3 regions of the Streptomyces sp. LN549 genome follow, and region 3 is predicted to be linked to each of the others. Evidence: predicted binding sites of a transcription regulator. Region 3 holds the regulator's gene; each other region holds the start of a gene.
The links. The regulator HrcA, encoded in region 3, represses chaperone genes, less so after heat shock. The targets are predictions, from matches to a motif close to TTNGCACTCNGNNNNNCNGAGTGCNAA.

Region 1 (2,198 bases), 2.5 Mb from region 3:
TGATCAGCAGCGGCTTGGAGGCACCGGCCTGGATGACCTTCTCCAGGAGCGGCAGCAGCTCCTGGATCGAGCCGATCTTGCCCTGGTGGATCAGGATGTACGGGTCGTCGAGGACGGCCTCCATACGCTCCTGGTCGGTCACCATGTACGGGGACAGGTAGCCCTTGTCGAAGGCCATGCCCTCGGTGAAGTCGAGGTCCAGACCGAAGGTGTTGGACTCCTCGACGGTGATGACACCGTCCTTGCCGACCTTGTCCATCGCGTCCGCGATGAGCTCGCCGACCTGGGTGTCCTGCGCGGAGAGCGCGGCCACGGCGGCGATGTCGGACTTGTCCTCGATCGGGCGGGCGGTCGCGAGGAGCTCCTCGGACACGGCCTTGACCGCGGCGTCGATGCCCTTCTTCAGGGCGGCCGGGGACGCGCCCGCGGCCACGTTGCGCAGGCCCTCGCGGACCAGCGCCTGGGCCAGGACGGTGGCGGTGGTCGTACCGTCACCGGCTACGTCGTTGGTCTTGGTCGCCACCTCCTTCACCAGCTGGGCACCGAGGTTCTCGTACGGGTCGTCCAGCTCGACCTCGCGCGCGATGGTGACACCGTCGTTGGTGATGGTGGGCGCACCGAACTTCTTGTCGATGACGACGTTGCGGCCCTTGGGGCCGATCGTCACCTTGACCGTGTCGGCAAGCTTGTTGACGCCGCGCTCGAGGGCGCGACGGGCGTCCTCGTCGAACTTCAGGATCTTCGCCATGGAGCTGAACTGTCCTCTCAAAACAAGAACTGCGCCCCTCGCCGCCCGGCTAGTTATTTCGCAGGGGGCCAGGGGCGCAGAACAGAAGCAAACGTGGGTGAATTACTTCTCGATGATCGCGAGCACGTCGCGAGCCGAGAGGACGAGGTACTCCTCGCCGTTGTACTTCACCTCGGTGCCGCCGTACTTGCTGTACAGCACGACATCGCCGGTCTTGACGTCGAGCGGAAGGCGCTCGCCGTTCTCGAAGCGGCCCGGGCCCACGGCCAGGACGACGCCCTCCTGGGGCTTCTCCTTGGCAGTGTCCGGAATGACCAGGCCGGAGGCCGTGGTCTGCTCGGCGTCGAGCGGCTGGACCACAATGCGGTCCTCGAGCGGCTTGATCGCAACCTTGGTGCTGGTCGACACGATCCGGTCTCCCCCTTCGGAGATCTCACGGGGTTATCAGTCTTTGGGTGGCGACCAGGTGGGCCCGTCGTCGCGGGTGCCGGACCTGCCGGTCGCACAGTACTGCTGGCACTCTCCAGTGGGGAGTGCCAGCACTGAGACTATGACCGCGATTAGCACTCGGTCAAGCGGAGTGCCAATTCACGCCCCTCGTGGCGTCCGGCCGTCCTCCGCCGGAAGCCGCCCGGCACAGGGAGAACGCCACGAGTGCCCGGACCGTTCCGCACGTCAGGTGCGCCGGCGGCACCCCGCATCCACTGCCGCCCCGTCGTGCGACCCCGGCCGCTCCGGCCACCAGCGGAACGGCGGACGCACCCGGGATCCCCCGGCCGCCGCGGGGCGGCCGCAGGCGATGACGACCATCGCCCCCGGCGCCCCGTGATCACCGCGCACCGCCGCGGGCCGCGCCTCCGGGGCGCTCGGCGACGGGTTCATCCGCTGCGCCGCCTTCCGGCCCAGCCGCTCGATCGGGTCCACCGACTGCGCGCAGCCGGCGGTGACGGTCAGGAGCGCACCGGCGGTCAGCAGTCCGGCCAGCAGCCGGTGCGCCCTTCTCATACGTAGTCCTCCAGCCGGGCCACCGCGTATCCCTTGTCCGTGATGACCTTCATGACGGACCGGATCAGGTCGGGCATGCTGCCCTTCCAGTCCTTCTTGCCGCGGAAGTGCGTGAGGATGATGTCGCCGGGGTGCAGGTCCTGGTCCTTCTCCCGCCACTCCATGTGGTCGGGGAACGCCTCCGCCGCCCACAGGGGCACGGCCGTGATGCCGCAGGACTTGGCGATCCGCAGGGTGTCGCCGTTGTAGTTGCCGTACGGCGGCCGGAAGAGCCGGGGGCGCTCGCCGTACTGCTGCTCGATGATGTCCTGCTGGTCGCAGATCTCCCGCTTCTGCTCCTCGGAGGAGAGGCCCGGCATGTAACGGTGGTTCAGCGTGTGGTTGCCGAGGACGACACCGCGGGCCTGGGCCTCCTTGAAGTACCCGTAGTCGTCGCGCACCAGGT
Region 2 (2,198 bases), 2.0 Mb from region 3:
CCTGGCCTGACTTGCCCTGGAATCTCATGAATCCCCCGCATTCGGGCGATCGGTGCTGCTCAGAATTCTCGTCCGATTGACCTGTTGCAGAGGGCAGTTGGGCAGATACATTCGGCCGCGGTCGACGCGTTCCGGCGCACGCACCCTCTCCTGTCGGAGGGTGAGTTCTGACCCGGGCCCGCGAAGTGCGGTCCCGTGCAAGGGCCAGTAATAGGGGAGTTAGGCATGGCTCAGGGCACCGTCAAGTGGTTCAACGCGGAGAAGGGGTACGGCTTCATCGCGGTCGACGGTGGTGCGGATGTTTTCGTCCACTACAGCGCGATCCAGATGGACGGGTACCGCACCCTCGAAGAGGGTCAGCGAGTTGAATTCGAGATCTCGCAGGGCCAGAAGGGGCCGCAGGCGGACATGGTCAAGCTCGCCGTCGGCTGAGCCCGGCCTGTCAGTACGCAGTCGGCCAACGACACTACTCACGCACGGAGGGCCCGTACCCCTGGGGTACGGGCCCTTCGTGCGTCCCGGGGCGCTCGCGCGACGTGCCGGACCGCCTCCGCGGGCCCCTTCGCGGCTGTCCACACTCCGGAGGGGGACGCTTGCACTCTCGGGGGTCGAGTGCTAATTATTGGCTTAGCACTCTCTGGGTGAGAGTGACAGAAACTTGGACCGGGCCGGTGAGGCCCGCAGGTCTGTCGGGGCAAGGAACCGGCAGACACGCAGGCCGTCCGTCGCGGGCGCCTCTCGGTCCGGAGAAATCCACCCCTGTCCGGGAGGACCACTTCATATGGCCAAGATCATCGCCTTCGACGAGGAGGCCCGGCGCGGTCTTGAGCGCGGCATGAACCAGCTCGCCGACGCCGTCAAGGTCACCCTCGGCCCCAAGGGCCGCAACGTCGTCCTTGAGAAGAAGTGGGGCGCCCCCACGATCACCAACGATGGTGTTTCCATCGCCAAGGAGATCGAGCTGGAGGACCCGTACGAGAAGATCGGTGCGGAGCTGGTCAAGGAGGTCGCCAAGAAGACGGACGACGTCGCCGGCGACGGTACGACCACCGCCACCGTTCTCGCTCAGGCGCTCGTCCGCGAGGGCCTTCGCAACGTGGCCGCAGGTGCCAACCCGATGGCCCTCAAGCGGGGCATCGAGAAGGCCGTCGAGGCCGTCTCCGCCGCCCTCCTGGAGCAGGCCAAGGACGTGGAGACCAAGGAGCAGATCGCTTCGACCGCCTCCATCTCCGCCGCTGACACCCAGATCGGCGAGCTCATCGCCGAGGCCATGGACAAGGTCGGCAAGGAAGGCGTCATCACCGTCGAGGAGTCCCAGACCTTCGGTCTGGAGCTGGAGCTCACCGAGGGTATGCGCTTCGACAAGGGCTACATCTCGGCGTACTTCGCCACGGACATGGAGCGCATGGAGTCGTCCCTGGACGACCCGTACATCCTGATCGTGAACTCGAAGATCAGCAACGTGAAGGACCTCCTTCCGCTGCTGGAGAAGGTCATGCAGTCCGGCAAGCCGCTGCTGATCATCGCCGAGGACGTCGAGGGCGAGGCCCTGTCGACCCTGGTCGTCAACAAGATCCGTGGCACCTTCAAGTCCGTCGCCGTCAAGGCCCCGGGCTTCGGTGACCGCCGCAAGGCCATGCTCGGCGACATCGCCATCCTCACCGGTGGCACCGTCATCTCCGAGGAGGTCGGCCTCAAGCTGGAGAACGCCGGTCTCGACCTGCTCGGCCGCGCCCGCAAGGTCGTCATCACCAAGGACGAGACGACGATCGTCGACGGCGCCGGTGACAGCGACCAGGTCCAGGGCCGCGTCAACCAGATCCGTGCCGAGATCGAGAACTCCGACTCGGACTACGACCGCGAGAAGCTCCAGGAGCGCCTCGCGAAGCTGGCCGGCGGCGTGGCCGTCATCAAGGCCGGTGCCGCGACCGAGGTCGAGCTCAAGGAGCGCAAGCACCGCATCGAGGACGCGGTGCGCAACGCCAAGGCCGCCGTCGAGGAGGGCATCGTCGCCGGTGGTGGCGTGGCTCTGCTCCAGGCCTCGGCCGTCTTCGAGAAGCTCGATCTCTCGGGTGACGAGGCGACCGGCGCCAACGCCGTCAAGCTGGCGCTGGAGGCCCCGCTCAAGCAGATCGCCGTCAACGGTGGTCTCGAGGGTGGCGTCGTCGTCGAGAAGGTGCGCAACCTGCCGATCGGTC
Region 3 (2,198 bases):
ACCGAAGGCCGACTCGGAGAGGTCGATCTCCAGCCGGATCATGGCGTCCTGGCCGCGACGGGTGCGCGAACGGGGTCCGCGCTGCGACGCCGTACCGAAGAACGCGTCCATGATGTCGGAGAAGTTGCCGAAGCCGCCCTGTCCGAATCCGCCCGCGCCACCACCTCCGGAGGCGGACAGCGGGTCGCCGCCGAGGTCGTAGACCTGCTTCTTCTGAGCGTCCGACAACACCTCGTAAGCGGCGTTGATCTCCTTGAACCGCTCCTGGGTCTTCGGATCGGGGTTCACATCCGGGTGCAGCTCGCGGGCGAGCCTCCGGAAGGCCTTCTTGATCTCGTCCTGAGAAGCGTCGCGGCGCACGCCGAGTACGGCGTAGTAGTCCGTGGCCACTTACGACTCCGCCAGGATCTGTCCGACGTAACGTGCCACTGCGCGTACCGCTCCCATCGTTCCGGGGTAGTCCATGCGGGTCGGTCCGACCACGCCGAGTTTGGCGACTGCCTCGTCGCCCGAACCGTAGCCGACCGCGACGACGGACGTGGAGTTGAGCCCCTCGTGGGCGTTCTCGTGCCCGATACGTACGGTCATGCCCGAGTCCTTGGCCTCGCCGAGCAGCTTCAGCAGCACGACCTGTTCCTCCAATGCCTCCAGCACCGGCCGGATCATCACAGGGAAGTCGTGCCCGAAGCGGGTGAGGTTGGAGGTGCCGCCGATCATCAGCCGCTCCTCCGTCTCCTCGACGAGGCATTCGAGCAGGATCGAGAGCACGGTGGACACGGTTCCCCGGTCCTCGCTCTCGAAGGATTCCGGCAGGTCCTGCACCAGCTGAGGGACGTCCGCGAAACGGCGTCCCACGACCCGGCTGTTGAGCCGGGCCCGCAGGTCGGCGAGAGAGGTCTCACCGAACGGAGCGGGGCAGTCGACCAGCCGCTGTTCGACCCGGCCGGTGTCCGTGATCAGCACGAGCATCAGCCGGGCGGGGGCCAGGGACAGCAGTTCCACGTGCCGCACCGTCGAGCGGGTCAGCGAGGGGTACTGCACGACGGCGACCTGCCGGGTCAGCTGCGCGAGCAGCCGTACGGTACGTCCCACGACATCGTCGAGGTCGACCGCGCCGTCGAGGAAATTCTGAATGGCACGGCGCTCCGGCGACGACAGGGGCTTGACGCCCGCGAGCTTGTCGACGAAGAGCCGGTAACCCTTGTCCGTCGGGATGCGTCCCGCGCTGGTGTGCGGCTGGGCGATGAAGCCCTCGTCCTCCAGCACCGCCATGTCGTTGCGGACGGTGGCCGGGGAGACCCCCAGCTTGTGCCGCTCCGTGAGTGCCTTGGAGCCGACGGGCTCCTCGGTGCCGACATAGTCCTGGACGATGGCGCGCAGCACTTCGAGTCTGCGTTCGCTGAGCATCGCGCACACCTCCAGCTGTGTACCTCGGTGGTTCTCGGGCCGTTCCCGGGACTTCTCCTGGCACTCTGTGCGTACGAGTGCCAGCGATCCCCCGGCCAGTGTACGGCGACGGGGTAGCCCCCTAGCAAGGGCGACCGGCCACGCTACCGCGAGACCGCGCAGGTCGTTGCCGATAGCGTCGTCGCATGGACGCCTCTTGGGAAGAGTTCGGCTGGGAGCGACTCGGACACGGAATGGGCCGGCGACGCCTTCCGGTGTGGGATGCGACGGTCGCCCTCGTGGCCGGGACCGACGGAGTGCTGCTCTGCGACACCGGGTCGTCACTCCGTGAAGCGGTGGAGGTGCGCACCCAGGCGCAGGCGCTGCTGGGCCGGAGGGTGACGCATATCGCACTCAGCCACCCCCACTTCGATCATGTGCTGGGCACGGCGGCCTTCGCCGGGACACAGGTGTACGGCGCGGTGGGCATGGCGGATCTGCTGCGGCGCGGTGCGGACGAGTTGCACGCCGACGCGGTGCGGCACGGTCTGCCCGAGCACGACGCGGCCGAGTCGGCCGATGTGCTGGTGGCGCCCCCTCACGAGGTGTGCGCCGAATGGACGCTCGACCTGGGCGGCGGGCGCGAGGTGCTGCTCGTGAACGCGGGTCCCGCGCACAGCGGCCACGATCTGGCGGTGCTGGTACCCGGCGTCCCCGGCTCGCCCACGGTCGTGTTCTGCGGCGACCTGGTCGAGGAGTCCGGTGACCCCCAGGCGGGCCCGGACGCCTTCCCCGCGCGCTGGCCGGCGGCG

Region 1: groES (co-chaperone GroES) is a predicted target of HrcA. The motif match lies at 1,309-1,335, and genes of this name have one in related genera.
Region 2: groL (chaperonin GroEL) is a predicted target of HrcA. The motif match lies at 593-619, and genes of this name have one in related genera.

Annotation. Positions count from the first base shown of each region.
Region 1 is NZ_JAZHRI010000002.1:5,322,037-5,324,234, reverse strand. It holds gene groL (chaperonin GroEL) at 1-748, opposite strand, end outside; gene groES (co-chaperone GroES) at 851-1,159, opposite strand; gene SH922_RS24305 (hypothetical protein) at 1,424-1,753, opposite strand; gene SH922_RS24300 (polysaccharide deacetylase family protein) at 1,750-2,198, opposite strand, start outside.
Region 2 is NZ_JAZHRI010000002.1:4,863,382-4,865,579, forward strand. It holds gene SH922_RS22010 (cold-shock protein) at 226-432, shown strand; gene groL (chaperonin GroEL) at 782-2,198, shown strand, end outside.
Region 3 is NZ_JAZHRI010000002.1:2,843,036-2,845,233, forward strand. It holds gene dnaJ (molecular chaperone DnaJ) at 1-390, opposite strand, end outside; gene hrcA (heat-inducible transcriptional repressor HrcA) at 391-1,407, opposite strand; gene SH922_RS12735 (MBL fold metallo-hydrolase) at 1,593-2,198, shown strand, end outside.